3 regions of the Mesorhizobium loti R88b genome follow, and region 1 is predicted to be linked to each of the others. Evidence: predicted binding sites of a transcription regulator. Region 1 holds the regulator's gene; each other region holds the start of a gene.

Region 1 (2,270 bases):
CGATGGCCGACGATCTGCGCCATGTCGTCGGCTCGATCCGCATGGCCGGCGACCTCGAACGCATCGGCGACCTTGCCAAGAACATCGCCAAGCGCGTCGGCACCGTCGGTCTCAGCGCCACGCCGCGCGACCTGTCGCACTCCATCGATGCCATGGCGCAGCTGGTGCTGATCCAGGTGCATGGCGTGGTCGAGGAGTATGCGGCGGGTGACGGCGCGGCACTCGCCAAGCTGAGGAATGACGACGAGCGCATCGACGTCAAATACACCTCGGTGTTCCGCGAGCTGTTGACATACATGATGGAAGATCCGCGCAACATCACGGCGTGCACTCATCTGTTGTTCTGCGCCAAGAATCTCGAGCGCATCGGCGACCACGTGACCAACATCGCCGAAAATGCGTATTATGTGCTGACCGGCACGCAGCTGCCCGCCAATCGCCCGAAGCAGGACGAGACCGCAATGTCGGCGCCGGCGGCATAACAGGGTGACAAGCCGATGATCGCGCCACGCATCATGGTGGTGGAGGATGAGGAGCCGCTAGGCGTGCTCCTCCGCTACAATCTGGAATCTGAAGGTTACCAGGTCGAGGTGGTGACGCGCGGCGACGAAGCCGAAATCCGGCTGCAGGAAAACGTCCCCGACCTTCTGGTGCTCGATTGGATGGTGCCGGCGGTGTCCGGCATCGAACTCTGTCGTCGGCTAAGAATGCGGCCCGAGACCGAGCGGCTGCCGATCATCATGCTGACGGCGCGGGGCGAGGAAAGCGACCGCGTGCGCGGCCTTTCGACCGGTGCCGACGATTATCTGGTCAAGCCGTTCTCGACGCCGGAATTCATGGCCCGCATCAAGGCGCTGCTGCGCCGCGCCAAGCCGGAAGTGCTGTCCAGCGTACTCAAGGTCGGCGACATCGTGCTCGATCGTGAATCACACCGGGTCTATCGCAAGAAAAGCGAGATCCGGCTCGGGCCGACCGAATTCCGCCTGCTCGAATTCATGATGCGCCATCCCGGCCGCGTGTTCTCGCGCAGCCAGCTGCTCGACAATGTCTGGGGCGAGACGATCTACATCGACGAGCGCACGGTCGACGTGCATGTCGGCCGCCTGCGCAAGGCGGTCAACAATGGCCGTATGCCGGATGTGATCCGCACCATCCGTGGGGCGGGTTACGCGATCCGGGAAGATTAGGTCTTTCGGCGCGGAAGGTCCTACGGAGGTTCTCCGGGCAGGAAGGCGATGCTTCTCGCCAATCTCGTCGCCGCCGTGGGCTACTACGGCCGGCCGTCATACAGCCCGACACCAAGTCGCCTCACGGCTTCGAACTCACAGCGCTGTCGAACGCCTGCACCGAAGTCGTGCAATACATCATGCAGTTCTTGATGCTGGCCGATGAGCATCTGATCGCTCTCGAGAGAGCGGTGAGGCTGGAGTCAAAACAGATTGCTTGCACGATCAGTTCGTCGACTTATTGCTTATCGCTGTTATCGATTTGTTTCAAAAGTCCTATCACTCCGGCACACCCGCCTAATTCTGACAGCGCAAGCTCTTTCACGTGGGTGTCAGCATGTTCAAGGTCATGAGTCTTGGCTTGCTCCAGGCCCAAGCCTTCCATCGCATCGGCCACACCCATCGAGGCGACTTTAGCTTCGTCGCTCTTCGCCTTTTCAACACTTGCGGCGTGTGACAGGCACTCAGACTTTTCATAAACGTCGGCGAGCCACGGCCACAGAGGTGTGTGCTCGGCATTGCAAAGTCGTTCTGCCAGCACATGGACCGACACAGCCATTGCAATTGCCATACCCGGCATGTCGGGACTTTGGCTCTTTGTGCAATGGTCGGTTCCTTCAGCATGAGCTGGCAGCGGCATCCCCAGGAGAATTGCAAGGGCCAATTCATATCGCATGTTACATCGCATCCGGCTGATACTGCGCCTCCGTTCGATGAAGAGTTAACGCGAATACTCAAGCAGCGCAAACAACAGCGCCTATCTGATTCGTGCTTACGCCGGCGGTTTTCCTGCCCTGGCGATCAACGGAATCGGCGGTCTGTGCAATCGCCTCGCGCGATGCAGGTTCGATCAGGTTGAAGGCGGCGGCGCTGACGCCGACCATGGCGACAGCGGCAAGATCAATTCGCGTTGCTGGCGGCGGGCGACCCGCTTCAGCCGATCGACAACGATCCCGTCGACGCGTTCCAGGCCCGCCAGGTCCTCTGCTCCCGCGGTGATATGCAAAGTTGGGCCATCGGCCTCCAACTTGCACCAACCGAATG
Region 2 (2,270 bases), 1.2 Mb from region 1:
GGCCTGCCGGGCGGAAAGATTGCCGGAATAGGATTCTCCGCGCAGCGCGTTGGGCGCGCCCATCGCTGTGTACATGCCGAGCCTGCGGGCTTCCTGCGCTGCTTCCAGGGTCACCGGGAATTCCGAGAGCGCGGCACCCAGGCCATGGACCAGCTCCACCTTTTCCAGCGTGTCGTCGTCATGGGAGGCGAGCACGATGCCGGCGGCGTGCGCACGCGCCGACAGATCCTGCAGGGCGTTCAGCACATCGCCCTGGCCGTTGCGGCCGGCCATGCGCTTGCCGACGACTTCGGAGGCCGCCGCAACCGACATGCCGCGCTCCTTGGCGATGCGGGCGATGTAGAGTTCGACGTCGCGGTACTGCCCCTGTCCGGGCGTATGATCCATCAGCGAGATCAAATGAAGCCTGCCGGCGTCCATCAGCTTCTGCAGCTTGGGAATCGCAGGGGTGAAGGTCACTTCGAAGCGGGCATGGATGCGGTGATCGACCAGCAGATCGTCCTTCATACCGGCGATGGTGTCGATGATCGCAGTCGTATGATCTTCTGAGCGCATGACGCCGCTGGTGACGCTGGCGCCGATGAAGGAAAGCGCGGCATAGGCGGTGGTGACGCCGCAGGAGGCGAGCTTCTTGTCGAGCTCGGCAATGCCGATCGGCATCGGCACGTGGACGCCGATGCGCGGCTCGACTTCCCTCTCCACCATGTCGCCATGCATGTCGATGAAGCCGGGCAGCAGCAGGCGGCCGCCGCCCTCGATATCGGCATGCTCGACAGGCTTGTCGCGGATCTCGGCGATCCGGCCATTCTCGATCCTGACCGCGCCGTTCGGGATGACGCGGTCGCGCAGGACAATTTCGAATTCACTCAGCCACATCAGGGTTCTCGTCAATCGCGGCGACATCGTCGGGGTGTGGAAGACCGGGATCACGATGATGATGCGCCGGCTTGGCCGTGCCCCGATCATGATCCGTCCAGGACATTGCGGTGTTTTCTAGTTCACTCGAATGCCGGTTTCCATTTGATTTTTATGACATTTCCATGAAGGCCGGCCTGAGCGGCTCACCGTTTCATGGAAACGGCGGACCACTCCAACTCTTTGTTTTGACGCAATTCCCAAGGGAAAGCGCTATGCGCTTTTCCCGGGAAAACCGTTTACACTTTTCCTGGAATTGCTCTTGAGCGCTTGGCTCAGCCGGTACGGGATCGTTCCGACAGCCATTCGGCGGTTTGCTGGCTGGCCTGTTCGGCGGAAAGCTCAAGGCCAAGCCCCTGCAGCAGGCCATGCAGGAATATGCCGGTGAAGCAGTCGCCGGCACCGATCGTGTCGGGCACGGAAACCTGCTTCAGCGGCGTGACTTGTCTCAGGGCCTTGCCATCATAGAGCGAGATCGGGCGCGTTCCAACGGTCAGCACCAGCGTCTTCAGGCGCGGCCCGGCAATCCGTGACGCTCGCTCCCAGATATCTTGCGTGTCCTCGCCGGGAAAATCGGCACGCGATCCGATGACGATGTCGGCCGGGCGCGGTGAGGCGGTGCGCAGCGGGAACTGCGAAATGACCAGCGGGATCGTCTTCAGCGAGGCGACGATGCCGTCGTCAAGCACGAGGGCGTTGAGGTAGGCGGCATCGCCGGTGACGGGTTCGGGTGCGGCGTAGGGCGGGCGCATCTGGCCGCCACTGTTCAGAATGGTGCGCTCACCACTCGGCTCGAGCAGGATTTCGGTAAACTGGGTTTCGCCAGCCCGCATGGTGACATAGCCGGTATCGATGCCGCTTGCCTGCAGTGTCGCAAGGGCTGCCCGGCCATGGTCGTCGTCCATCAGATTGCTGACCAGCCGCACATCGTTGCCGAGCTTCGCCAGTTGGGTGCTGGTGTGGAAGCCGCCGCCGCCGAGCCTGACGCTGCGGTTGGAATAGACGATGCGCGCGCCCGAGGCGAGCGGCGAGGACAGTGCCCAGACCTGGTCGTAATTGACATGGCCGACAACGATGACTGTGCTCATGGTCCCTGCTTTTCGCGCGGCGCATCGACGATGAAGCGCTGCGCGAGCAGGCTTAGCACTATGACCGGCACCAGGGACAGCAGGCTGGCGGCCATCGGAGCGCCAGCGGACGATACGGCCGGTTGCTCGGCGTTCTGGCGCAGGCGGCCAACGCCAAGGATTGAACAGCTGCGTTACCCGCCCAGGATAAAATCGGCGCAGCGGTCGGCGATCATGATCACCGGGGCGTTGGTGTTGCCGCTGATCAGGCGCGGCATGATCGAGGCA
Region 3 (2,270 bases), 3.5 Mb from region 1:
GTGTTGTCATAGCGGTTCGGTTCATAGGGGCCATGGTTCTGCAGGCTGACCGCAAAGAAGAAAACCGGTTCGTCGCTGGCGTCGGCCTCGCGGATGATCTCATCCGTCATTGCCGCATCAGATGCCAGCGGTCCGCGCTTCTCCATGGGTGGCAGCGTCTCTTCCGACTTGAAATCGTTGAACCCGAAATCGGCATAGACCGCGCCACGGTTCCAGAACCAGTTGGTGCCTGGATGAATGGCGCGCGCCCGGTAGCCTTCACTCTTCAGGAAGGTCGCCATCGAAGGTGTCGGCGTGCGCACATATTGCTGATAGGGGATGCTGCCGGCGGGCAGGAAGGCGTTGGAAAAGCCGGTCAGCGCCTCGAATTCGATATTCGCGGTCATGCCGCCGAATTCAGGCGAGAACATCGAACCGGAACGCAGTGCCCGCACGGTGGGAATGGGGTCCGGCGTGATGGTGACGCCGGGAAGCTTGGTTGGGTCCCAGAAGGATTCGCTCATGACGACAATAATGTCGGGCTTTTCATCAGGCACCGAAGCGGCAATCTGCGGCCGGTCGATCGCGGCAATCGCCTTGTCCGAATAGCCCGGCGGTGCCGAGACATGCGCCATCGGCACATTGAGCGCAAAGGCGAGTGCAAAGCCGTTGGAGGCGTAGTTTTCCTTCTGGTCCCACATGATCGGGATGATCTGCAGCCTGTCCCGGGTCCAGGAGAAGGTGGCGTAGTCCATGATCGAGACGAAGAAGGCGAGCAGCGGCACGGCCAGCGTCAGCCGGGCAAGGCGGCCCTTGCGGCTGAGTGCGGGAACCTTGCGGCGCCACAGCCGCCAGCCATAGACGAGCAGCGACAGGCCCGCGACGATGCCGACGACCATGGCGAGTGCGGTCATCGGCCGGTCGCGCACCAGGAGCGGCAGCAGCGCGAAGATCTGGCGGGCATAGAGAAAGTCAGTCGGATAAAGCGGATCGCCCAGATAATGCGATTTCTGGTGGCCGACAAAGGCCAGCGACAGCGTCAAGGGCGCGACGATCATCAGGCTCTGGTGACTGCGGCCGAGCACGGCGTCGAGACCGATCAGGATCAGCGCGAACACGACGATCGTGGTCCAGCCAGGCTTGAGCGGCTGCAGGAAGAAGGAGACGGTGCCGGCAAAGTCGCCGCGCACGATCAATTCGATGGCAAACACAAGAATGGCCGAGATCGCCAGGCTGATCAGCCCGTAACGGACCACCGGCCACCTCCGGCCTGGCAGATAGCCGGTCGACGGATCGTCTTCCAGGAACTGTGGCGCGGCCTTGCCGACGCGTTTCGAACTCTTTGCCACCTTAACTTCCCCACCCAGCGACAGGCACGTCGCTCGATTGTCATATAATTGTCACGCAAAGCTAGCGCCTGTAGCGAAAATAAGAAGAGCCAGCAAACGATTCGTGAGCGGTTTTCATCAGGAGTGATCGCCAAAAAGCCCTTTTGGAACAGGCACTCCGCGCGGGGTTCGGGTTCGGGGTCAGGTTGAACCGGGCTTGACTTGGCAGCCTGCCTTGCGCCACAGGCAGGGAAAACTCGTACTATCAAGCAAGCAAAACCAGTCTTGGAGAGCCCTCGCATGGCCATTGCATTCACCTTTCCGGGACAAGGCAGCCAAGCTGTCGGCATGGGCAAGGATCTCGCCGACGCCTTTCCCGAGGCGCGCAGGATCTTCCAGGAGGTCGACGACGCGCTCGGCGAGAACCTGTCGAAGTTGATCTGGGAAGGTCCCGAAGAGACCTTGACGCTGACTGCCAACGCGCAGCCGGCGCTGATGGCGGTATCGCTGGCGGCCATCAAGGCGCTGGAAGCGCGCGGTTTCTTGCTGGAGGACAAGGTCGCCTATGTCGCCGGCCACTCGCTGGGCGAATATTCAGCGCTTGCAGCCGCGGGCTTTGTTTCCGTTGCCGATGCCGCCCGTCTGCTACGCATTCGCGGCAATGCCATGCAGGCGGCGGTGCCGGCCGGCGAGGGCGCCATGGCGGCGATCATTGGACTGGAGCAGGCCGATGTCGAGGCCGCTTGCACCGAGGCCGCGCGAGGGTCCGGCAAGGTCTGCCAGATCGCCAACGACAATGGCGGCGGCCAGCTGGTCATCTCCGGCGCCAAGGTCGCGGTCGAGCTCGCTGCAAAATTGTGCACCGAAAAGGGCGCCAAGCGGGCGTTGATGCTGCAGGTCTCGGCGCCTTTCCATTCGGCGCTGATGGCGCCGGCTGCCGACGTCATGCGCGACGCGCTGGCT

What was found. Region 1 encodes PhoB, which activates phosphate uptake and scavenging genes when phosphate is short. Its sites were predicted from a motif close to TGTCATNNANCTGTCAT; they were not measured.
Region 2: the regulator PhoB is predicted to act here: its motif matches at 1,030-1,046, upstream of EB235_RS14045 (alpha-D-ribose 1-methylphosphonate 5-triphosphate diphosphatase).
Region 3: the regulator PhoB is predicted to act here: its motif matches at 1,367-1,383, upstream of EB235_RS26265 (LTA synthase family protein).

Annotation. Positions count from the first base shown of each region.
Region 1 covers NZ_CP033367.1:1,684,215-1,686,484, forward strand. The annotation lists gene phoU (phosphate signaling complex protein PhoU) at 1-482, shown strand, start outside; gene phoB (phosphate regulon transcriptional regulator PhoB) at 498-1,187, shown strand; gene EB235_RS08270 (hypothetical protein) at 1,465-1,902, opposite strand; gene EB235_RS08275 (hypothetical protein) at 1,961-2,110, opposite strand; partial or broken gene EB235_RS35255 (hypothetical protein) at 2,197-2,270, opposite strand, start outside.
Region 2 covers NZ_CP033367.1:2,899,627-2,901,896, forward strand. The annotation lists gene EB235_RS14045 (alpha-D-ribose 1-methylphosphonate 5-triphosphate diphosphatase) at 1-876, opposite strand, end outside; gene EB235_RS14050 (PfkB family carbohydrate kinase) at 1,191-2,003, opposite strand; gene EB235_RS14055 (GMC family oxidoreductase) at 2,177-2,270, opposite strand, start outside.
Region 3 covers NZ_CP033367.1:5,345,441-5,347,710, reverse strand. The annotation lists gene EB235_RS26265 (LTA synthase family protein) at 1-1,352, opposite strand, end outside; gene fabD (ACP S-malonyltransferase) at 1,608-2,270, shown strand, end outside.